One region of the Listeria rocourtiae subsp. hofi genome, then DNA from elsewhere that is predicted to be linked to it. Evidence: riboswitches for the same ligand, from Rfam matches in the RefSeq annotation. Region 1 holds a riboswitch; each other region holds the start of a gene.
The links. A riboswitch is a leader RNA that binds a small molecule or an ion and turns the genes downstream of it on or off. The one in region 1 is predicted to bind S-adenosylmethionine.

Region 1 (7,753 bases):
ACGCCGGGGTGGCGGAACTGGCAGACGCACAGGACTTAAAATCCTGCGGATAGTGATATCCGTACCGGTTCGATTCCGGTCCTCGGCACCATATACTTATATAATGCGCCCGTAGCTCAACTGGATAGAGTACTTGACTACGAATCAAGCGGTTAGAGGTTCGAATCCTCTCGGGCGCGCTTTCGGGAAGTAGCTCAGCTTGGTAGAGCACTTGGTTTGGGACCAAGGGGTCGCAGGTTCGAATCCTGTCTTCCCGACCATTAAGAAAATAATCCTTATGTTTTTATGAAGGGGCCTTAGCTCAGCTGGGAGAGCGCCTGCTTTGCACGCAGGAGGTCAGCGGTTCGATCCCGCTAGGCTCCACCAACTATTTTGTGAGATAAAAGGTACGTCTATTTATTATAATGGCGGTGTAGCTCAGATGGCTAGAGCATTCGGTTCATACCCGAAAGGTCGTGGGTTCGACTCCCTCCGCCGCTACCTTTTAATTTTGGACCTTTAGCTCAGTTGGTTAGAGCAGACGGCTCATAACCGTCCGGTCGCAGGTTCGAGTCCTGCAAGGTCCACCTATCACTATTTTTTATCATATCATGGAGGAATACCCAAGTTTGGCTGAAGGGATCGGTCTTGAAAACCGACAGGCGGGTAAGACCGCGCGGGGGTTCGAATCCCTCTTCCTCCTTTTCTACTTAGTGATTTGTGGATGAAATAATATTATTGTCGCGGGGTGGAGCAGTCTGGTAGCTCGTCGGGCTCATAACCCGAAGGTCGCAGGTTCAAATCCTGTCCCCGCAATTGGTGGTTCCGTGGTGTAGGGGTTAACATGCCTGCCTGTCACGCAGGAGATCGCGGGTTCAAATCCCGTCGGGACCGCTTTACTTAAGGCTTGGTAGCTCAGTTGGTAGAGCACTTGATTGAAGCTCAAGGTGTCGGCAGTTCGATTCTGTCCCAAGCCACCTTTTCAATATGAAGAATTATCTTAAGCCGGCTTAGCTCAGTTGGTAGAGCAACTGATTTGTAATCAGTAGGTCGCGAGTTCGACTCTTGCAGCCGGCACCATATTAGCGATAGTGGCGGCTATGGCGAAGTGGTTAACGCACCTGATTGTGGTTCAGGCATGCGTGGGTTCGATTCCCACTAGCCGCCTTTAAAAATTTAAATTTGGATTGTGCGGGTGTAGTTTAGTGGTAAAACTACAGCCTTCCAAGCTGTTGTCGTGGGTTCGATTCCCATCACCCGCTTTTGTACTACATTATATATTATGGGCCTATAGCTCAGCTGGTTAGAGCGCACGCCTGATAAGCGTGAGGTCGATGGTTCGAGTCCATTTAGGCCCACCATAATATTATTCCACAGTAGCTCAGTTGGTAGAGCAATCGGCTGTTAACCGATCGGTCGCAAGTTCGAGTCTTGCCTGTGGAGCTTGTAAGTTTTATATTGGGGAAGTACTCAAGTGGCTGAAGAGGTGCCCCTGCTAAGGGTATAGGTCGTTAACGCGGCGCGAGGGTTCAAATCCCTCCTTCTCCGCCAGTATAAAAGATGCGAAATTAGGTTTAATAATGAGGCCCGTTGGTCAAGCGGTTAAGACACCGCCCTTTCACGGCGGTAACACGGGTTCGAATCCCGTACGGGTCATCGCTGATTATAAAGAACAATGTCATTTATGGCATTGTTCTTTTTATTGCTAAAAATGCATTGGAGGATAGGTATGAAGAGTAATAGATTCAAGTTTTGGATTTTAACAGTGGTTGTTGCTATATCTGGATTATCTCAGGGGTTATTGTTGCCGTTGATTTCAATTATATTTGAAGGAAAAGGTGTTTCTTCGGGATTGAATGGATTTCATGCCACTGGTATATACATTGGGGTGTTATTAGTATCACCGTTTATTGAGGCGCCTTTACATCGCTTTGGATACAAGCCGATTATTGTTGTTGGAGGTGGACTTGTAGCTGTTGCTTTATTGATATTCCCACTCTGGTTTAATTTATATTTCTGGTTTATTTTACGTTTGCTGATTGGTGTGGGAGATCATATGTTGCACTTTTCTTCTCAGACTTGGATTGGGGCAATGAGTCATCCTTCGAAGCGTGGCAGGAATATGGCGATTTATGGGCTGTTTTTTTCACTGGGGTTTGCAATCGGGCCGCAGTTAGTGAATTTGATGGCAATTAATGCGAATTTACCATTTCTTATATCGGGCATTCTGGTTCTGATTGCTTGGGGACTTGTATGGTTTCTTAGGAATGAGTTTGTTGCAGAGAGTGCGGTTATACGTGAAATTTCTTTTTTTGGTAGTTTGAAGAGGTTTTCGGGTGTGTTTAAATTGGCTTGGATTGCAATGCTTCCGCCTTTTGTTTACGGGATATTGGAGACTGCGCTTAATGCTACTTTTCCTATTGTTGGGCTTCGTGATGGGATTCCACAGGCCATGGTCGTGACGATTATTTCTGCTTTTTCAGTAGGGACGATTTTATTTCAGGTTCCAATTGGGATTTTGAGTGATAGGATTGGTAGGGCTAAGGTTTTACCGATTTTTGTAGGAGTGGGGGCTGCATTATTTTTTGTGACGGCTTTTGTTTCTAATAGTATTTTATTGATTGCGATGTTTTTTGTTATGGGGATTTTTCTTGGGTCGATGTATTCACTTGGATTGTCTTATATGACGGATCTGACGCCGCTTGAGCTGTTACCTGCTGGAAATATTTTAGTAGGGATGAGCTTTAGTTTGGGAAGTATTATTGGCCCTTCTGCGACAGGAATCATGATTGGTTTATTCGGGAACGATGTGTTTTATTTTGTGATTACTGGGCTATTGGTTGTGGCTTTTCTGGCCTTGTTTTTTGGGAATGCTCGAAAAAGTTCGACAATAGTGTGATTTTTTAGTTGACAGGAATTTCATGGGATGGTAATATAAATTCAATACATCAGAACTGGATGTAATTAATTTCATATGATAACTCTTATTGTGAGTGGTAGAGGGACTGGCCCTGTGAAACCCGGCAACCTTTCAGTTTTTGAAAAGGTGCTAAATCCTGCGAAACATCATGTTTCGAAAGATAAGAGAGTGAATACGGATTTGTATTTTTAGATATTCGTAGCCTCTCTGGTCTTTGCTGGAGGGGCTTTTTATATGAAAAAAATAATGAAGGATTGGTGATGCGAAATGGCGAAAGTTCAAAGTTCAAATTTGGGGTATCCGCGTTTAGGTGAGAAACGTGAGTGGAAGAAGGCGCTTGAAAATTATTGGAATGCTAAGATTTCTGAAGAGCAATTACTTTCTGAAACTAAAGAATTGCGTTTACAATCTTTGAAAAAACAACAGGATAAGGGGATTGATTTGATTCCAGTAGGAGATTTTTCTTTCTATGATCACATTTTAGATACGAGTATCACGTTTGGAATTGTGCCAAAACGGTTTGGCTATGAGGCTGGGAAAGTGGATCTTGATACATATTTCGAGGTTGCGCGTGGGAATGATGGTGCCGTGGCTTCGGAAATGACGAAGTGGTTTAATACGAATTATCACTATATTGTGCCTGAGCTTGTGGATGCGAAGCCGCAGTTGACGGAGAATCGGGCATTGTTTTACTATGAGGAAGCGAAAAAAGAACTTGGTATCGATGGAAAACCAGTTATTGTTGGACCGATTACTTATTTGAAATTGGCAAAAGGGAATGCTGATTTTAAAGGGTTATTGAATCAGTTAGTTCCGCTTTATGGTCAAATTTTGAAGGAGTTGCAGGATGCTGGTGCGAAATGGGTGCAGATTGATGAGCCTTACTTGGCCACTAGTTTTGACAAGGAAGAGCTGGCTTTGTTTGAGGAAGTTTATGCTTCGTTTAAGGATGTTGCGCCTGAATTGAAGATTGAATTGCAAACCTATTTTGAAAGTCTTGATTATTTTGAAGAGGTTGTTAAACTGCCTGTGGATGCGATTGGTGTAGATTTTGTTCATGATCACGGGGAGTCGATTGAAGCGCTTGAGAAATTTGGTTTTCCTGAGGATAAAACATTGGCAGCTGGGGTGATTGATGGACGTAATGTATGGCGCGCAGATTTGGATGCGAAGTTAGCATTATTGGAGCGAATTGCAAAAGTTGTATCGAAAGATCGCTTGATTGTACAGCCTTCTAGTTCATTGCTACACGTACCTGTAACAAAAGCGAGTGAGTCTGATTTAGATGACGTGCTACTTGGAGGCTTGTCATTTGCGGATGAGAAGTTGGTAGAGTTAGTAGCGCTTACGGGGGCACTGAACGGGGATGCGGTTGCGACGGAATTTGCAGAGGCGAAAGAAGCATTATCAGCAATTAATGGATCGCATCACCGAAATAATGCGGAGGTTCAGGAAGCGATTCGCAATTTAGAGAATGTAGATGTTAAACGTGAATTACCTTTTGCTCAGCGGATTAAGTTGCAGCATGAGTGGTTACAGTTGCCCTTATTGCCGACAACGACGATTGGTAGTTTCCCGCAGTCGCCTGAGGTCAGGAAGAAACGCTCGGATTGGTTAAAAAATGTGATTACGGATGCGGAGTATGAGAAATTCATTGAGGTGGAGACGGAGCGCTGGATTCGGATTCAAGAGGATTTGGATTTGGATGTGCTCGTACACGGTGAGTTTGAAAGAACGGATATGGTGGAGTATTTTGGTCAGAAGCTAGATGGATTCCAAGCGACAAAATTTGGTTGGGTGCAGTCATATGGTTCGCGTGCGGTGCGTCCGCCATTGGTTTATGGAGATGTTGCGTTTACGGAGGCAATCACGGTGAAGGAAAGTGTTTATGCACAATCATTGACGGATCGTCCTGTGAAGGGAATGTTGACGGCGCCTGTTACGATTATCAACTGGTCGTTTGTGCGTGATGATGTGCCAGATTATGTGGTGGCGAATCAGGTTGGTTTGGCGCTACGTAAAGAGGTGGAGGCACTTGAGGAAGCTGGTATTCGTGTAATTCAAGTGGATGAACCGGCGCTTCGTGAAGGTTTACCACTGAAACGTTCGAGATGGCAGAAGTACTTGGATGATGCGGTATATTCATTCAAGTTAACGACAACTTCGGTTAAGAATGATACACAAATTCATACGCATATGTGTTATGCGGAGTTTGAAGATATAATCGATACGATTAGCGCACTTGATGCAGATGTAATTTCAATTGAGACTTCACGTAGTCACGGTGAAATTATTGAGACTTTTGAGAGAGTTGGATATGATAAGGAAATTGGTCTTGGTGTATATGATATTCATAGCCCGCGTGTTCCGACTACGGGTGAGATTCAGGAAAATATTCATCGAGCTCTAAAAGTGATTGATGCGCGTCAGTTCTGGGTGAATCCGGATTGCGGTCTAAAAACGCGTAAGGAGAAAGAAACGATTGCAGCATTGCAGGACATGGTGCGTGCGACGAAAGAGATTCGTGAAACGTACAAAGTTATAAAATAATAGGAAATGAGGCGCTAGGAACGGCATGATGTTGCTACTCTTAGCGCTTTTAAATTGATGGAGGGGATTGGATTGACAAAACTAAAAAAAGAAACAATTGTAGCACAAATTGGAAATCGAAAAAGCGGGGCGACCGGTGCTGTGAACATGCCTATTTATTTGTCAACTGCATATCGTCATGAAGATCTTGGTGTTTCAACGGGGTATGACTATACGAGAACAGGGAATCCGACGCGAGAGGTTTTGGAGGAAGCGCTAGCGACGTTAGAAAATGGGACAGCTGGTTTTGCGACAAGCTCGGGAATGAGTGCGATTCAGCTGATTTTTACATTGTTTTCGAGTGGCGATCATATTATTTCTTCGCGGGATCTATATGGTGGTACATATCGTTATTTTGAATTGATTGCGAAAAAGTATGGCGTAGATTTTTCTTATTGGGAAACGACGGATATTGATGATTTAGAAAGTTTGATAACGCCTGGAACGAAGGCTGTATTTATCGAAACGCCGACGAATCCTTTGATGGTGGAGACTGATCTTACCGCTGTTGTGGCTTTTGCGAAGAAACATGATCTATTGGTAATTGTAGATAATACATTTTTAACGCCAATTTTGCAGCAACCGCTTGATTTGGACGCAGATATTGTTTTTCATAGTGCAACGAAATATCTCGGCGGGCATAATGATGTGTTGGCAGGTGCAGTGATTGTGAAAAGTGAGGATTTAGCGTTGCAATTGCGTGATTTTCATAATTCTATTGGCGCGGTGCTTTCGCCGTTTGATAGTTGGTTGTTGATGCGCGGACTAAAAACGCTTGTTTTGAGGGTGGAGCAGCATCAGAAAAATGCGCGGAAAGTGGCGGAATTTTTAGATGGTCATGAAGCTGTAACGAAAGTACTCTATCCTGGAAAAGGTGGCATGGTGAGTTTCTTGATTAAGGATGCTACACTTGTTTCACCATTGTTGCGGAGTTTGAAATTATTTACATTTGCGGAGAGTTTAGGTGGTGTGGAGAGTTTGATTACGTATCCAGTGACGCAAACGCATGCAGATGTGCCGCGCAAGCTTCGGGAATCTTATGGTTTAACGGATGAATTGTTACGTATTTCTGTTGGCATTGAGAGCAGTGATGACTTAATTGCTGATTTGGATCAAGCTTTGGCGTTGGTTTTGAAGGAAGAGGTGGGTATAAATGAGTGATGACTTTTCATTTGATACGAAAGTGGTGCATGCAAGTCTTGGAATTGATGAGGCAACTGGTGCACTGAACACGCCGCTTCACTTGTCATCAACGTTTCATCAGCCGGATTTTGATAATTACCACGTGTTTGATTATGCGAGATCTGGGAACCCGACGCGTCAGGCTGTGGAGGAAGCAATTGCTAAACTGGAGAACGGAACGCATGGTTTTGCATTTGCAACTGGCATGGCTGCAATTTCAGCGGCGCTGTTAACTTTGTCGCAGGGGGATCATTTTATTATTTCTGGTGATGTTTATGGCGGGACATTTCGGTTAACGGAGCAGGTTTTACCGCGGTTTGGTATTGCTCATACGTTTGTGGATATGGGTGATTTGGATGCTATTGCTGCGGCTTTTCAGGAAAATACGAAGTTGGTTTATGTGGAGACGCCTTCGAATCCATTAATGCGAGTGACGGATATTGCAGCGGTGGCAAGGCTCGCGAAGCAACATAACTGCTATACATTTGTGGATAATACATTTTTAACGCCAGCTTTGCAACGACCACTTGATTTGGGCGCGGATTTGGTGGTACACAGTGCAACGAAATTTATTGGTGGACATAGTGATATTTTGGCGGGGCTTGTGGTTACTAATAATGAGGAGTTAGCTAAACAGGTCTATTTTATACAAAATTCAACAGGTGGCGTGCTTGGTGTGCAGGATTGTTGGTTGTTGTTACGCGGGCTAAAAACGCTTGCTGTTCGAATGAGCGTGGGTACAGCATCGACGCAGAAACTGGCAGAATTTTTGCAAATGGAAGAACGGGTGGAGGAAGTTTTTTATCCTGGGCTTGTGAGTCATCCGGATTATGCAATTCAACAGCAACAGGCAGATTCTGCGGGGGCAGTCTTGTCGTTTGACCTCGGTAGTGAAGAGGCGGCGCGACAATTTGTGAATCATGTGAAATTGCCAGTATTTTCGGTGAGTCTTGGTGCGGTGGAGAGCATTTTATCGTATCCGGCTCGGATGTCACATGCGGCAATTCCGGAGGCTGAACGGTTAAAACTTGGTATTACGCCAGGATTATTACGTTTTTCGGCGGGGCTTGAGGATGTGGATGA
Region 2 (7,753 bases), on a different contig from region 1:
ATCACTTCAACTGACTGGCTAATTAGCGCACCTAATACTGTATTCAAATTATTTACTTCACTGCTGGATGTAATCTTAAGCGTATTGCCTTCTATTACTTCCACCGCTTGAATACCTGAAATCGCCCGCAATACATCTAAATTTATTTTTGCCACATCGTCCACAACTAAACGCATTTCTTTGATGTCCGAAACAAGGCTCACCAATTGCTCCTTCGTGCCCTCTGCAATCACTTTTCCGTGGTCAATAATTGAAATATAGTCACACAATTCCTCCACTTCTTCCATATAATGACTCGTGTAAATAATCGTGCATCCCGATTCATTCAACTTCTTAATCGACTTCAAAATATAATTCCTAGACTGCGGATCAATCCCAACCGTCGGCTCATCCATAATAATCAGCTCCGGTTTATGCGCAATCGCACACGCAATATTCAACCGCCGCTTCATCCCACCTGAAAAAGTCCCCGGCTTATCCTTTGCCTTATCTGCCAAACCAACAAACTCCAAAGCCGTTACCGCTGCTGCATCCAATTCCTTTCCACGCAACCCGTAAAGTCCCGCAAAAAAACGCACATTCTCAAAAGCCGACAAATCCGTATACAGCGCAATTTCCTGTGGCACTAAACCAATTCGTTGCTTAATCTGTAAACTATGCTGTTCCTGCTCCTCTCCAAATAAGCGAATCTGTCCGCTATTCTTCTTCAAAAGCCCGCATAAAACACTAATCGTCGTACTTTTCCCTGCACCGTTAGGACCAAGCAAACCAAAAATCTGCCCCTCCTCGATCGTCAAATCCAAATTATCCACGGCAATATTTTTTTCAAACTTCTTCGTCAACTGCTCAATTTCAACGATTTTCATAACTTCTCCTCACTTCCATTATCATCTTACTTACTAGTATAGAAAAAAAAGGAGCATCACAATAGTGCAATTACTCATTTTCTTCCCGTGAGAATCCCACGAATTTATTCAGCTGGAATTGGCAATAACGTCACAATCACAAAACCATTCGCCGCATCAATAATTAACTTACCTCCCAGTTTCGCCGTTCGCTCCTCCATTCCCGTCAAACCTAAACTTTTGTTTAATGAAGTAGCACCAATCCCATTATCACGAAACTCTAAACGCACGAATCTATTCAAAACAGCTAGCGATACCTCGACCTTTGTTGCTTGGCTATATTTCAACACATTCGTAAGCCCTTCCGTCATATTTTGAATCAACACATACCACATTCCTTGCGATATTTTTCCAACAACACCTTGCATCTGAAAAATTGTTCGAATCCCATACTGCATCTCAAAAGCCTCCAGCTGCGCCTTCAATCTATTAACACCCAAACTTTCCTGCGCCGGCTTTGTCATTTTCAACGTTTTTCGAATTTCTTCAATACCCGATTGATTAATCGCAATCGCATTATTCAGCAATTCTGTAGCCTTTTCAAGGTCAATTGGAAGTAGCGCTTTAGCAGCCTCTAACTGCATCAAACCACCCGTCAACGAATGTCCCAATTGATCGTGAATTTCATGTGATAACGTATTCCGCTCCTCTAATTTTGCCAAATATGCCTGCCTAAGCCCATTCGTTTCTGCAGCCTCAAGCCTTGCAACAAAGCCATCCAACTTCACTCGCATATCTTCATTTTCAAGTGTTAATTCTTCTAATAAATAAGCCATCCGGTTCAAATGCCAATAAAACACCCCTACAAACACACTAATTCCTACATACATCAATGGTAATCCGCTGAAAAAAAACATAATGCAGGTCAAAAGCAAAGGCCCCCAGATCCAGCCTATATTTATTTTTCGCCCCTGTAACCAAAGCGCAAACGTACAAAATGGTAATAACAATATCAGTAACGGCAAATACCACAACCCTGAAATGCCTACAAGAACAATTAATAAAATACGAATTTCTACTCTATAACGCACTAAAATAAAAGATAACAATGTCACTGACAAATACAATAAAAAATGCAGTAAATAAAGTGCTATAAGAGCTCCTTTCGCATTCACCTCAAACAAATAGGCAATCAGCAACACGCAGACAGCCACATCGAGCATTACCTTCCACTTCGTCATGCCTCGCCGCCTCCAACACGCCCCGTCAAATAAAGAATCGCCAGTTGCGTCCGGTGATCCAATCCTAATTTACCGAGCAAAGCCGAAATATTATTGGCGACAGTACCTTCCGAAATAAATAAATTTTTAGCAATTTCCTTGTTTGACAGCCCACTCGCAATAGCCTTCATCACGTCCAGTTCACGCGCCGTCAAATGTAAGTTACTCAAATCCGGTTTTGCCTCACTAACGAGTGATGATTTCACTTTATCCCAAATTTCGTCCTGTAAAATACTCTGATTTTGCATCACGCTCGTAATCGCATGACGAATCATCTGCGGATCATTGTTTTTAAGTAAGTAACCCTTCGCCCCGTTTTCAATAGCTTTCAAAATAAAAGCATCATCATCAAATGTCGTCAAAATAATTACTTTCGTCTGCGTCGTTTCCGTAATCTGCTTCGTTGCCTCAACCCCGTCCATTACCGGCATCCGCACATCCATCAGTACCACATCCACCTCATGCATCTGACAAAAAGCCACTGCCTCCGCACCATTTTCCGCAGCACCTAAAACCTCAATCCCGTCCATTGTCCCCAAAATAATTTCTAACCCACCGGTAATAAAAGAATTATCATCTACTACTAAAATTTTAATCATATTCGCCGCCACCATCCATTTCATAAATCCAACATAGCATATTTCTAACTATTTCTCCATTCATCAAAAAAATCGCCCCACCTATTTCATTAGGCAGAACGATTTTTTGGAGCTTTTAGTTAGAAACCGGCACGACTGCACCTTTCCACTCTTTTGTAATGAAATCTTGAATTTCTTTTGATTGTAATACTTTCACTAATTCTTTAATATCTTTGTTGTCCTTATTCTTCTCTTTTGCTGCAACGATATTCACGTAAGGAGAATCTGTTTTCTCAATCGCAATTGCGTCTTCTTTCGGATTCATACCTTGATCTACAACAAAATTCGAGTTAATCGCAACAATATCGCCTTCTTCGTTGTTATATGCTGTCATCAAGTAGCCAGCATCCACATCATACTTGAACTTAATGTTTTTCGGATTTTCTACGATATCATCAAACGTCACGTCTTGGCGCTTCACACCATCTTTCAATTTAATCACGCCATTATCAGCCAAAATTCCTAGCACACGTGGCCAATCCGATTTACTGTTAGACATAATCACTTGGGCATTTTTCGGCAAATCTTCTAGTGAATCAATTTTCTTAGAATAAAGGCCCATTGGCTCAATATGAATGCCACCCATGTTTACGAATTTATAACCTTTTTCCTTCATTTCAAGCTCCATGTAAGGAATCGTTTGGAAATAGTTCGCATCCAAGTCGCCTTCATCTAATGCCACATTAGGCATAACGTAATCCGTGTATTTTTTAATATCTAGATTAATACCTTTTTTTGCTAAGATAGGTTTCGCTTTTTCTAAAATAACAGCATGTGGTGAGTTAGAAGCACCGATAACGAGTGTTGTTCCTTTATCGCTACTCGCGTCATCTTTCGAACCTCCGCCACAAGCCGCTAAAACTAATACCAATGTCAGTGTAAATAATCCTAATAAAACTTTTTTCATCTATTAACTCCCCTTTTCTATCGTTTATCGACCCATTTGGTCAAGATGTCCCCAATGAATTGGAAAACAAATACTATAATTAAAATAATAATAGTCGCAACTAATGTGACTGCCGGCTGCGCTCGTTGGAAGCCTTCTAAATAAGCCGCATTCCCAAGCCCTCCTGCACCGATAACACCTGCCATAGCCGTGAAACCAACCAGTGAAATCGCCGTCACCGTAATACCTGAAATAATCGCCGGCAAAGCTTCAGGAATCAAAACCTTACCAATGATTGTGAATAAATTGGCACCCATTGCTTTTGCTGCCTCGATAACGCCCTTATCCACCTCGCGAAACGCAATTTCAACCATGCGCGCATAAAATGGAGCCGCCGAAATAATCAAGGCTGGTAGTGCCGCCTTTGGTCCAATAATCGTACCGACAAGCGTTTTTGTCATCGGAAGTAATAACACAATTAAAATAATAAATGGAATCGAGCGGAACACGTTGACCAAAATGGCTGTTATCCAATACGCCGTCCTTGATCCCGCATCCTTTTTTCGGTTCGTCAAGAATAAAACAAGCCCCAAAGCCAATCCTAAAATAAAGACCGCTACCAGAGAAACTAGCGTCATATAAAGCGTCTCTTCTGTGGCCGTTTTCATCATGTCCCAATCGACATTTGCGAAATATCCTGTAGAATCGTTCATCCTTCAATCACTTCCGTTTCTATCTCAAGCTCGCGTAACCGAGTGATTGTGGCATCTACTTGCGACGCTTCACCTTGAATTTGAATATATAAAGTCCCATACGCACCATTTTGTGTTTGCGTCAAGTTCCCATGTAAAATATTGAGTAACACTTTATTATCTTGCGCCACTTGCGAAATAATTGGTTGTGTCGCTGTCCCGCCAACAAAAAGCAACTTCACAAGCTTACCTTCTGAATAGTTTTCCAGCAACAGATGAATCAATTCTTCCGTTTCATCTGACTCCGTTACTTGACGTACAAAACGCTTCGTCACAGACTCTTTCGGATGTTGGAAAACTTCAATCACATCGCCAAGCTCAACCACGCGCCCAGCTTCCATGACCGCTACACGATTGCAAATTTTGCGGATGACGTGCATTTCATGTGTAATCACGATAATCGTTAAATTCAGACGACGATTAATATCTAGCAATAGTTCCAGTACTTCGTCAGTTGTTTGAGGGTCAAGTGCTGATGTTGCCTCGTCACAAAGCAAGACTTTCGGGTTATTTGCAAGCGCGCGTGCAATCCCAACACGCTGCTTCTGTCCACCACTTAATTCTGACGGATACGCATTTTCTTTTCCTTCCAAGCCGACAAGCCGAATCAACTCATTCACTCGAAAACGTCTTTGCTCACCACGCACTCCTGCAATCTCCAAAGGAAAAGCGATATTATCGTATACCGTGCGTGACCAGAGTAAATTAAAATGTTGAAAAATCATTCCAATTTGCTGACGTGCCCTGCGCAGTTTACTCCCTCTAATTTTGGAAATAAATAAATCGTCCACTTCCACTGTGCCTTCTGTTGGCAACTCTAAACCATTAAACATTCGAATCAGTGTACTTTTACCAGCGCCCGAATATCCGACAACTCCGAAAATTTCACCCTTCTCGATATCTAGACTTACATCGTTTACAGCTCTGACATTATTTTTCCGAACCTTGTAATCCTTTGCAACATTTTTAAGCCTTATCAAAGTAAACTCCACCCTCAATCTTTTTCTAAAAACAAAAAACCTCTCTTGCTACTTGGAGCGAAGAAAGGTGTAATTACATACATAATTTACGCTTTTCTCTCATCTCTCAGAACATAACGCTCTGTATGAATTAGCACCTTGCAATGAATGCATCGAACATCCACTTAGGTTGCTGGGTTTCTTCGGGCATGTCCCTCCACCACTCTTGATAAGATTATTTTTCAGGCGTCCATATTTCGCGCGCCTTGTGTTTATTAATATTACATGTTTTTAGTCGGATTTGTCAAGATTCAATTGCGAATTTATTTTGAAAAACCAAAATCGATCAATGTTTGGGCATCGCTCATTCGTTCTTTTTCATTTTTACTACCCAATGAAATCGAAATAATTCGTTTACCATTCTGAACTGCCGTTGCAATAAGGCAATAGCCGGCTTGATCTGTATATCCTGTCTTTAAGCCGTCCATACCTTGCACAAGGCCATCTGCCAGCACTTTATTTGTCGTCTGGATAGAATCCCCTTTTTGCATCACATATTCCGAGCGCGATGTCGTTTCCAGCACCTCTGGGTAATCTTTTAGTAATCGCTTCGTCAAAATCATTAAATCAGCCGCCGTTGATACGGATATATCTCCAGCCTCATTTAGCCCACTTGCACTACTAAAATGCGTCTTATCTGACATTCCGAACTCGTGCGCTTTTGCATTCATTTTGTCTACAAAGTTCTTCTCATCAACCTGACTTGCGAGCGCTTCTGCAGCATCATTTGCCGACATAATTAACATCGCTGCAAATAAATCCTGTGCCGTGTAGTATTTTACTCCCGTTTTAGCGTAAAGACTCACCGCCTGGGGATCATCCAAATAACGTAAGGATAGCATCTCATCCCAAGCGAGTTTTTTTGTATGTACCGCCTCTAAAATCAAATAAGTCGTCATTAATTTGGTCAAACTAGCAATTGGGACAGCTTTATTCTCGTTTTGTGACAAAAGCGTTTTATCCTCTTTCGCATCAACAACAAGCGCACTCGTTGCCTCAAATAATGGCTTAGCACGTGTATCCTTCATAAAAAATATAAAAACTAAAATAGCAACTATCGTCAAGCAAGCTAACACTAGAACAAGCGTCTGTTTTTTCATCTTTTCCCCTCCTCCTAATACATCTTACCTGAAAATAATAAAATGGAAGGTAAGAAATTAGAAAGAAAAAGTAAAGATTCAGCGCCTAAAATAACAGTTTTGTAAGAAAACAAATTATTTTATATGCTGAATCTCAAAACTAACGCTCACTAATCGGCAATTTCACCGTAAAAGTTGTTTTTCCTTTTCTACTCGTTGCAAAAACATATCCACCATGGCGCTCAACAATCGACTTCGCAATCGCTAGACCAAGTCCAGTTCCTACCGTTGTCCGATTCTTGTCTACTTTATAAAAACGCTCGAACAATTGTGGCAAGTCACTGGCCGGTATCTCTGTCCCATAATTCGAAACCTCGATAATTGCCATTCCAGCTTCTTTTTTCGCACTAATATCGATTTTCTTCCCAGAAGCACCATATCGAAGCGCATTGGAAAACAAATTCTCGAACAAGCGCATAATCTGCATCCCATCACCCTTGACTTTCAGATTATCCACAGCATACATCTCAACGATGCGCACTTCTTTCTCCGCAGCAGAGCGTTCATACTCAGAAACCAATTGGCGCAGTAGTTCCACCATATCCAACATGTCTTCCTTAATATGAAATTCTGTGCTTTCAAGTCGTGTATAATCAAACAAGTCATCAATCAATTTATGCAACCTTTGCGCCTTGCCGTATACAAGTTCCGTATAATGACGTAACTCCACCTCATCCCGGTATCTATCCTCGTGAATGTAACTTAAATAACCCAAGATCGATGTTAACGGCGTACGTAAATCATGCGACACATTTGTGATTAAGTCATTTTTAGCTTGTTGCGCCTCTTGCTCTTGCTCAATCAGTTTTGCCTGATGTTCTCTCATTTTCTCGATGCTTTCCTCCAACTGTATAATCTCTGGAATCAAACTATCCTGCTCCATAGGCTGATCTTGAAGAATGGCTATATTAATTTGTCGCAACTGTTTTCTGAGTAAATTCTGCTTAAAAAGCCAATAGAAAAAATTGAAAAAGATGAACGCAACAGCTAAAATACCAAGATATTTAACCGTGATGAGCCATGGTGAATTAAGCAATCTATCATAACGACCATAGCCAAATAAATCAATAAACCGCGTTGTAGTTCCAGTCAACACTATCGAATCACTCGTCACAGAAACCAGCCATAAGCCAATCGTCCGCAATGTAATAACACTCGCCCACCAAGACAAAAATGCTAAAACAATAATTTGCA
Region 3 (7,753 bases), on a different contig from region 1:
AACTGTATTTTATCATTTTTATTTTCCGCTTTCATACATGATTTTATTCTCATTAATAGACTATCTTGCTATTTTGGAGAAATCTCGATAAGATAGTTAGAATCATCGTACGCGAAAAATGTTTATTATGTATAAATTAAGCTTCTATTATTGATATATCTCATTAAGTTAAAAATTATTTTCATCAATTTCTAACCTAACTCACAGCTCATTTTTTTCTTCCAAGTTTAATATGTACCTATAAGCAAATAAATTTTCATACTTTCCCCTGAAGAATGAAAATCCCAAACTCCCTTTTTTGACCACTGCGGTTACTCCCTTTTCTGCAGTGGTTTTTGTTGTGTGTTTTAAGAAGTACTCTCCTAAGCAGAGTAAGGGGGTTTACCTAGTTTACAAACCATCGTCCTTGATAAAATTCATATGGAAGTCGTTATCTTCAAAATAAGGCATTGGCTCAAAACCTTTTTCGCGAATAGCTTTTATTAAACCTGGGATTGCCTTTAAAGTATCCTCTGTTTCATGCACTAAAATAACAGGTGATATTTTATGAAATTTATCGAGTCGTTCCTTAACAGAGGCTACTATTTTTTGTGGTTGACCTTTATGTCGCCAATCTTCACTATCGATATTCCAATCAAGTAAGCGATACTTTTCTTCCTTTACTTTTTTTATTTGTGTCGAGTTTAAATATGTACTTCCGTAAGGTGCTCGAATTAACTTAATCTGCTTACCTAAAAGGCCATTAATTAGTGTAGATTCTTGTTTCATTTCTGGGATAAATTGCCCTTTTTTGTATAGTTTTTTCGAATCGTGTGTCATACTGTGCATACCTATACTATGACCTGCCTCTGCGGCTTCTTTGACTTCTTTTTTGCGGTCACCAGTAATATTATTACCAACGAGAAAAAAAGTAGCTTTTACGTTTTCTTTTTTTAGTGCAGCTACAATTTCTGACAAATGCTTTGTTGGCCCATCATCAATGGTCAAATATGCGATTTTTTGCTTACTTTTTGTTGGTACTTGCTTTGGTGCTTGATGCGGTAGTGTTTCTTGTTTACGCGATTTTTTTTCTACTTTTGCAACATCGGGGCTTTTTAGAAATAAAGAAATTCCAACAACTAAGCAGGGGATGAGTAACAGAATTGATGATATAATGATAATCTTTTTTTTCATTTGCTTACCTCCATCTTAATTTGGATTTATTGAAGTGATAGCGTGGTTTTATGTTAACAATAATATCTAAAGAAATTTATAAAGGTTCTATAATATTTGCATAAGATAAAGAAACTAGAATAATCAAACGGGTCGCAGCAATCCATTTTTATGTTTAGGTAGTTGCTACAGTGGGAATTATAGACTAGATTCATTAAAAAATATGTCGATTTCAGTAACTTTTCAGAAAAACTATGAAATCATTTCATTATCATCAAAATGGTTATTTTCAAAGCGTCTATTTCGTGCTACAATGGTAAGGTTGTGGAGTTATGAAAACTGATTAATGGAGATGAAGAATTTGGATTCAGAAAATAGTACATTGATGCAGAAAGTCGACTATAGTACGCGTAAAAAAATCGATCTCGTGCAAAATAGTGTCATTCGGTATATTTTCCGCGCTATATTGGCCTGTTTATTTTTAACGCTCGGAACGGCCGTTGCGGTGATGATTGGTGATAAGGTCGATCACTTTGCACACGGACTTGGAAAAATTGTTTATGCATTTATGTTCAGCTGGTCACTAGTCATGATTATTTATATGAATGCCGAGCTCGGTACAAGTAATATGATGTACATGACAACAGGTGTTTATCAAAAAATTATTAAACCTGGCAAAGCTTTAGGTATTTTATTTCTTTGTATATTTTGCAATTTAATTGGTGGTATCCTTGCCGGCTACTTGATGTCACTTACATCAGCATTCCACGCGTTACCAGCCGATCATTTCTTATTTACAGCCGTTACCGGTAAACTCGAAAAAGAACCTTTACAGATTTTTATTGAAGCAATTTTCGCAAATATTGTCGTTAATACAGCGGTTATTTGTACGATGCGGATGAAAGATGATGCAGGAAAAATTTTCGCAATGGTATTCATCATTTTCATCTTTGCTTTCCTAGGTTTCGAGCACGTTATCGCCAACTTCTCGTCATTCTCGCTAGCATTCTTTGCCTCAGGTGGTCACTTAGACGCCATGACTTGGAGCAGCGTATCAACGAACCTATCCTTAGCCTTACTTGGAAATTACGTTGGTGGTGGCTTAGTAATGGGTCTGGGTTATGCATGGCTCAATAAAACGAAATCAATTTATAAAGATTAAAAACAGCTCAGGACAAAACGATAAGCAAGATAAAAATCGTCTTACTCATTATTGGAGTAGGACGATTTTTATCTTGCTTTACAGAAATCAAGTAAAAGCGTCTATATCCAAGGAAATTAGTGAAAAGTGTACAGGGTGATTAAAAACGGGAAGGTAACCCTATCTTTGGCTATGATTAGAAGTAAAGCGAAACTTCCCTGTATAGTAGGACTATCCAATCATCACCTACCTTTATTCTAAGTATTTTGAAAGGATACCTCCCCATTATTCTATGGTGCGAGAACGAGTTCCCACTGGATCTCCGTACTAAAATGACCAACAAAAGCTTGTTGGCTTATGATGTTTAATAAGATTCCTTGATTTTGCTCCCACTGAATTTCAGTAGTATTGTTCTTAGAGCTACTTTTATAGACTGGAAGGGATTCATTAGTTAGCGATGTTTTGTTGCCTGTTTCATTAATGTAAACTAAAGCACTGTCAAGCGTTCTTTCTGAATTCAGGTCAGTTAAAGGAGCTTTGATTTTCGCATGAACTTCCCAATTGCTTTTATTAAAACGCTCGTCTCGTATGAAAATACCTGTAGAAGAGTTTTTTCGCTTCACCAAAGTATCACGATCGGAAATTGCAAAGTCTTCAAATGAAAAGAAGGGATTCACTACCTCAAAGCCAATCGTGCCAGCGCTTAGGATGTTGACGATATGCTCTTCAGAACTGGGCCAATTAGCTGGTGTAGGTTGATTATTGATAAAGAAGCGAGATGTGATTGTTCCAGAATGTGTCGATAGTGCCTCTGAGGTCACTAATAATGATGGTGTTGTTGCAAGCAATAGGTTATTTTTAAACCACTGGAATGTGACATTTGTTGTTGGTGCTGTTTTAAAAGCGAAGGCAGAGATGGTTAACGGTTCCCCTTCGTTTACGGATTGTTCAGTGGAGGCTTTTGGAAAGGCAACAACAGTATTAGCATGTAAGCTTGTTTCATCAATACTGTCAAAGTTTATTTTATCAGAAATATGAATCAAAAGGTTGGAGATATTAGTGTTCCCAGTAGCAAATACATCCGGTTGCTCAATATTGGTTACATTTTTAATTGCTACATATTCTAACCGCTCAGAACCAATTGCACTCAGAAAATTTCTAGGAGCTATTGAAATGCTGTTTAAGTTTAGCACACGTAAGTTTTTAAGGTCTTTTATTGGGGTCCAAGGCGAAACAGCTGTTATGTTGGGCAAATCAAGTGTATCAATATTTGTGTTTTCCAATGAAGAACTTACCAATTGTCCAGACAAATTTGCTGCTTCAAAGATAGTCAATAATGCACAACCGGAAAATACCCAATTACTCATGTTCTGAAGGGTAGAACTTTTGAATGAGATGAGTGATTGGCATTCTCTAAAAGCACCTGTATTCAATGTCGTGACACTATTAAGTTCGACTTCTTCAAGGCCACTATAGGCAAAAGAATACATACCGATTGATCTGATTGTATTGTTCGTGTCAGTCAATTTTTTTAAATTAGAAGCATGATAAGCTAAGAAGGCAGGGACATCAGTTGTTCCATCTAATTCGAGTTCTTCAAGATCAGATAGGGTAAACACACCTTGATTACCATCTGTTGTCATATTGCCAATTATTTTCAGCCGTTTTATTTTATTCCCTTGCAAATCCATATTTTTCAAGTGATTTAACACTTGGTCTCCAGTTGCGGCGGATCCTGTAATTTCCAATACAATGTAATCAGTACTCGGAATGCTTGACGTGAAATTTGGCGTTGATGCTTCCGCGTTGCTTGGCGTGCTTAGTATAGGCAACACCATGAAAAGGAATAGTGCAATAAAGAGAAGCCTGTACTTTTTCATAATAATAGAAAGTCCTCCTTGTATTTTGGTATATTTTAATGATAGCTTTAGTGAGGAACAAAGTCTCTCACTTCTTTTTCTATTTTTGTGCATTTTTTGTGGTACAAGTATTGGAAAGAATTTTTGTTTGAAAAAAGGGTATATTTGAGGTACGTAAATAGAAGTCAAATTTTGAAAAGGGATGGAGATATGGATTATAAAATTGTTAAGCGCGAAGAGTTTCAGGTTGTTGGTATCAAAAAAGTCTTTTCATTTAAAGAAGGACAAAACTTAATTGATATACCTAAATTTTGGGAAGAATCTTGGTCGGAGGGGATAATGGGACGATTGAAGGAGCTTGGAAATGGAGAGATTACGAAATATATGGGGATTTGTAGCATATCTGAGGAGCAAGCGCTAAAACAGGAAATGGATTATTGGATTGCAGTGGAGAGCACCGAAGAATTACCTAGTAGTATAGGGAAATTGGAAGTTCCAGGGCTACAGTGGGCTGTGTTTCAATCGATAGGTTCATTACCAGATGCAATTCAGCAAACATGGCAAAAAATCTATACGGAGTGGTTGCCAAATAGTAAATACGAACAAGGACCAGGACCTCAGATGGAAGTTTACGGGTTCGGAGATAATAGAGCAGATGACTATGAATGTGAGATTTGGATATCGGTTATACGAAAATAAATTTGGTATAAAAGAGTCTGGAAAAGAGCTCGCATTGTTGTGGCTGTTCGAATAAGTGATACGCTACAGCCACAATATGCCTATTTGCATCGCGAGTAGGCATTCTTTCAGGATGCTTAGATAGACAGGAATGGAGAACGATCTAGTGGCTCTGTTGCGAGCGTTTTCAGTCATCATGTATAGTCCTAATCTAAGCGTGAATTAAGAGAACGGTTAGCTCTTTAGGAAATCCCCTGAATATAAACGCTTTCGCTCGATTTTTTGTCAAGCAAGATTCACATCCTACTCGAAAAAAGATTGATGATATCTCGCTTATTTTATATGATAATGAGTTTTATCCCAGTTTTATTTTTTCAATTCTATCATCGAATGTTGCGTCAAAAAAGTACTAATTAGCGGGTGAAATTTCTCTACTTCGACCAAAAAAGCATCATGTCCATAATCTGAATCCACTTCATAATACGTCACTGGTACATCCCATTCCTTCATCAGTTCATAATCTCGGCGCAAATCATGAATTCGAAACAACTGATCGCTCGTCACACCTACTAGCAAATACGGAATCTGAATACCTGCAAACAGTGGTTTTTCATCCACGCCGTTCACCGTCACATCAAACAAATCAATCGCTTTTGTCAAATACAAATAACTATTCGCATCGAAACGCTCTACAAAAGAATCCCCTTGATATTGCAAATAAGACTCCACTTGGAAATGCTCTTTCGAAAAAGCGCCAGGGGAAGAATCAGCTACTGTAAATCGCTCAAATCGTTTCGAAAACAATTCACTTGTGCGATACGTCATCATTCCGACCATCCGTGCCGTTGCTAGCCCCCCCTCAGGTTGCCCAACATAATCCCCACCATTAAAATCAGGGTCATTCAAAATCGCCATCCGCATAATCAAGTTATATCCAATCGCCTCTGGACTTGCTGCCAAGGGAGAGGCTAAATTTATCACACTGCCCGTTATTGTTGGATAATCAATCGCCCATTGCGTTGCCTGCATCCCACCCATCGAGCCACCGATTACCGAAACGACATGCACAACTCCGAGCGCATCCAATAATTCCTTTTGCACCTTAATAATATCCTTAATCGTAAAACCTGGAAAATGCAATCGATATTCCGCGCCAGTTTTCGGATTTACAGAAGATGGCCCTGTTGTTCCACTACAGCCCCCAAACACATTCGTACAAACAATAAAATAGTCAACCGGATCAATCGTTTTTCCAGCACCAATAAAATCATCCCACCAACCGGCAACATCATCGCCAAAATGTTTTGCCGCGTGAGCCGTCCCAGTCAAAGCATGCTCTAGCAAAATGCAATTATCCTTCGCTAAAGAAAGTTCTCCATATGTCTCAAAGCCAACCACAATTGGTCCAATCGTCTCCCCATTTTCAAGCGTCAACGGTATTTCCTTAAAAAGCTCCATTTGTCTAAGCGTTCCCATGCAATCACCTGTTCTCTCTTTAAAATAGTCCAAACAAAAACCTCTCTATCAAGAGCTAAGTAAGCGTCAAGATGGAGAGGTTGAATAAACAACGATTCTACAATCAACAGCTTATCTTCGCAAAAATTGCTGGAATTAGCACCGTGATCAAACGTCCGGTTGCTAAGGTTTCACAGGGCCAGTCCCTCCACCTTTCTTGATAAGAAGCGTATTAAATTGGTTCTATCATACACTGATTTGGGCCCTGTTGTCAAGATAATAGACAGATTTTTCTAACATAAGAGAGCTTCAATCAAATTATGAATTTTTTAAGCGCCATCTTCCTAAGTAACGCTCCAAAAGTTACTAAAAAATATCAAAATTACGCTTGCATTTTAATTTTATCATCCAAATGTGACTAAAAACATAATTCATAAAATATTATTCAATACAATTAGTGTTTTAATCAATAGAAGTAGGGTAATATAAGCAACAGAGCCTAAAAGTTCTAATCATAAAAAAGGAAGTGTTACATATCATGAAAACATTTACACGTATACTGGTATTGCTTGCTGGTATCGCAATGATTTGTTTAGGAATCTGGTTTGTTGCTCACCCAGGAATTTCTCTACTATCATTCACATTATTTATCGGAATATTGATGTTAATTCTTGGAATGTTCCAAATTATCCAATATTTCTCTAACCGTAGCGGACAAAAAGTATCAGGCTGGATATTAGCAGAAGGCATTTTATCCGTATTACTAGGAATCCTGCTATTAGCCGACCAGTTAGAAGGAACGGTCACACTCGTTCTCGTTTTCGGTATGTGGGTTCTATTCGCCGGAATTATGCGTACAATCGGAGCATTTGCTGCTAAAAATGAAGGCGCACAAGGGTGGGGCTGGTTGTTAACACTAGGTATTTTAGGAATTATTCTAGGATTCATCTCCCTATTCAATCCAATCGTTGGAGCAATCGGTATTGTTATTCTTGTTGGAACATTTTTTATCGTCCAAGGAATCAACTGCATTGCAACATTCTTCTTCGTTGGTAAACTGAAATAAGATAGATGTAACTATTAAAAGGCAAAAAAATCCCAATGACTGGATTTTTTGCCTTCTTTATTTGGACTAAGGTTATCAGAAAGATGAAACTTTGAAACAATAAGTGAAGAGTTGGATAAAAAGAAAAGGCAGGGAAGTAAATTCCCCACCAATTTTTATTCAATTATCCACGTTTTCTAAGAAGTGCTACAGCTAGCCCAGAAACTAGGAAACCTGCAAATACCAAACCAGTAGAACTATTGTCTCCTGTTTTCGGTAGTTCTTTTAATGTTGTTGCTTTCACTGGTGCAGGTGCTGCAATAGGTTTAACTGGGGCTTTTTTGACAGTTTGAACAATTGCTGGCTTTTCAGCGTTATCGACTGGATTAACTTTGAGTGAATCGCCTTGGAATGTAAATTCAG

Region 2: another riboswitch for S-adenosylmethionine. It lies ahead of R8925_RS07645 (methionine ABC transporter ATP-binding protein); the one in region 1 lies ahead of metE (5-methyltetrahydropteroyltriglutamate--homocysteine S-methyltransferase).
Region 3: another riboswitch for S-adenosylmethionine. It lies ahead of metX (homoserine O-acetyltransferase MetX); the one in region 1 lies ahead of metE (5-methyltetrahydropteroyltriglutamate--homocysteine S-methyltransferase).

What each region holds. Positions count from the first base shown of each region.
Region 1 covers NZ_CAUYTL010000018.1:52,411-60,163, reverse strand. Annotated here, with positions in the region: tRNA gene R8925_RS09225 (tRNA-Leu) at 3-91, shown strand; tRNA gene R8925_RS09220 (tRNA-Arg) at 106-179, shown strand; tRNA gene R8925_RS09215 (tRNA-Pro) at 184-260, shown strand; tRNA gene R8925_RS09210 (tRNA-Ala) at 291-366, shown strand; tRNA gene R8925_RS09205 (tRNA-Met) at 407-480, shown strand; tRNA gene R8925_RS09200 (tRNA-Ile) at 493-566, shown strand; tRNA gene R8925_RS09195 (tRNA-Ser) at 593-682, shown strand; tRNA gene R8925_RS09190 (tRNA-Met) at 722-795, shown strand; tRNA gene R8925_RS09185 (tRNA-Asp) at 801-873, shown strand; tRNA gene R8925_RS09180 (tRNA-Phe) at 884-956, shown strand; tRNA gene R8925_RS09175 (tRNA-Thr) at 984-1,059, shown strand; tRNA gene R8925_RS09170 (tRNA-His) at 1,074-1,146, shown strand; tRNA gene R8925_RS09165 (tRNA-Gly) at 1,171-1,241, shown strand; tRNA gene R8925_RS09160 (tRNA-Ile) at 1,264-1,340, shown strand; tRNA gene R8925_RS09155 (tRNA-Asn) at 1,350-1,422, shown strand; tRNA gene R8925_RS09150 (tRNA-Ser) at 1,440-1,530, shown strand; tRNA gene R8925_RS09145 (tRNA-Glu) at 1,564-1,635, shown strand; gene R8925_RS09140 (MFS transporter) at 1,709-2,878, shown strand; SAM riboswitch class I at 2,961-3,066, shown strand; gene metE (5-methyltetrahydropteroyltriglutamate--homocysteine S-methyltransferase) at 3,167-5,449, shown strand; gene R8925_RS09130 (aminotransferase class I/II-fold pyridoxal phosphate-dependent enzyme) at 5,522-6,649, shown strand; gene metC (cystathionine beta-lyase) at 6,642-7,753, shown strand, end outside.
Region 2 covers NZ_CAUYTL010000013.1:35,152-42,904, forward strand. Annotated here, with positions in the region: gene R8925_RS07620 (ABC transporter ATP-binding protein) at 1-866, opposite strand, end outside; gene R8925_RS07625 (sensor histidine kinase) at 971-2,086, opposite strand; gene R8925_RS07630 (response regulator) at 2,083-2,724, opposite strand; gene R8925_RS07635 (MetQ/NlpA family ABC transporter substrate-binding protein) at 2,840-3,670, opposite strand; gene R8925_RS07640 (methionine ABC transporter permease) at 3,688-4,362, opposite strand; gene R8925_RS07645 (methionine ABC transporter ATP-binding protein) at 4,359-5,381, opposite strand; SAM riboswitch class I at 5,478-5,596, opposite strand; gene R8925_RS07650 (D-alanyl-D-alanine carboxypeptidase family protein) at 5,684-6,520, opposite strand; gene R8925_RS07655 (sensor histidine kinase) at 6,660-7,753, opposite strand, start outside.
Region 3 covers NZ_CAUYTL010000040.1:1,383-9,135, reverse strand. Annotated here, with positions in the region: gene R8925_RS13825 (polysaccharide deacetylase family protein) at 391-1,173, opposite strand; gene R8925_RS13820 (formate/nitrite transporter family protein) at 1,514-2,314, shown strand; gene R8925_RS13815 (leucine-rich repeat protein) at 2,584-4,173, opposite strand; gene R8925_RS13810 (GyrI-like domain-containing protein) at 4,363-4,851, shown strand; gene metX (homoserine O-acetyltransferase MetX) at 5,197-6,306, opposite strand; SAM riboswitch class I at 6,415-6,512, opposite strand; gene R8925_RS13800 (HdeD family acid-resistance protein) at 6,824-7,351, shown strand; gene R8925_RS13795 (LPXTG cell wall anchor domain-containing protein) at 7,515-7,753, opposite strand, start outside.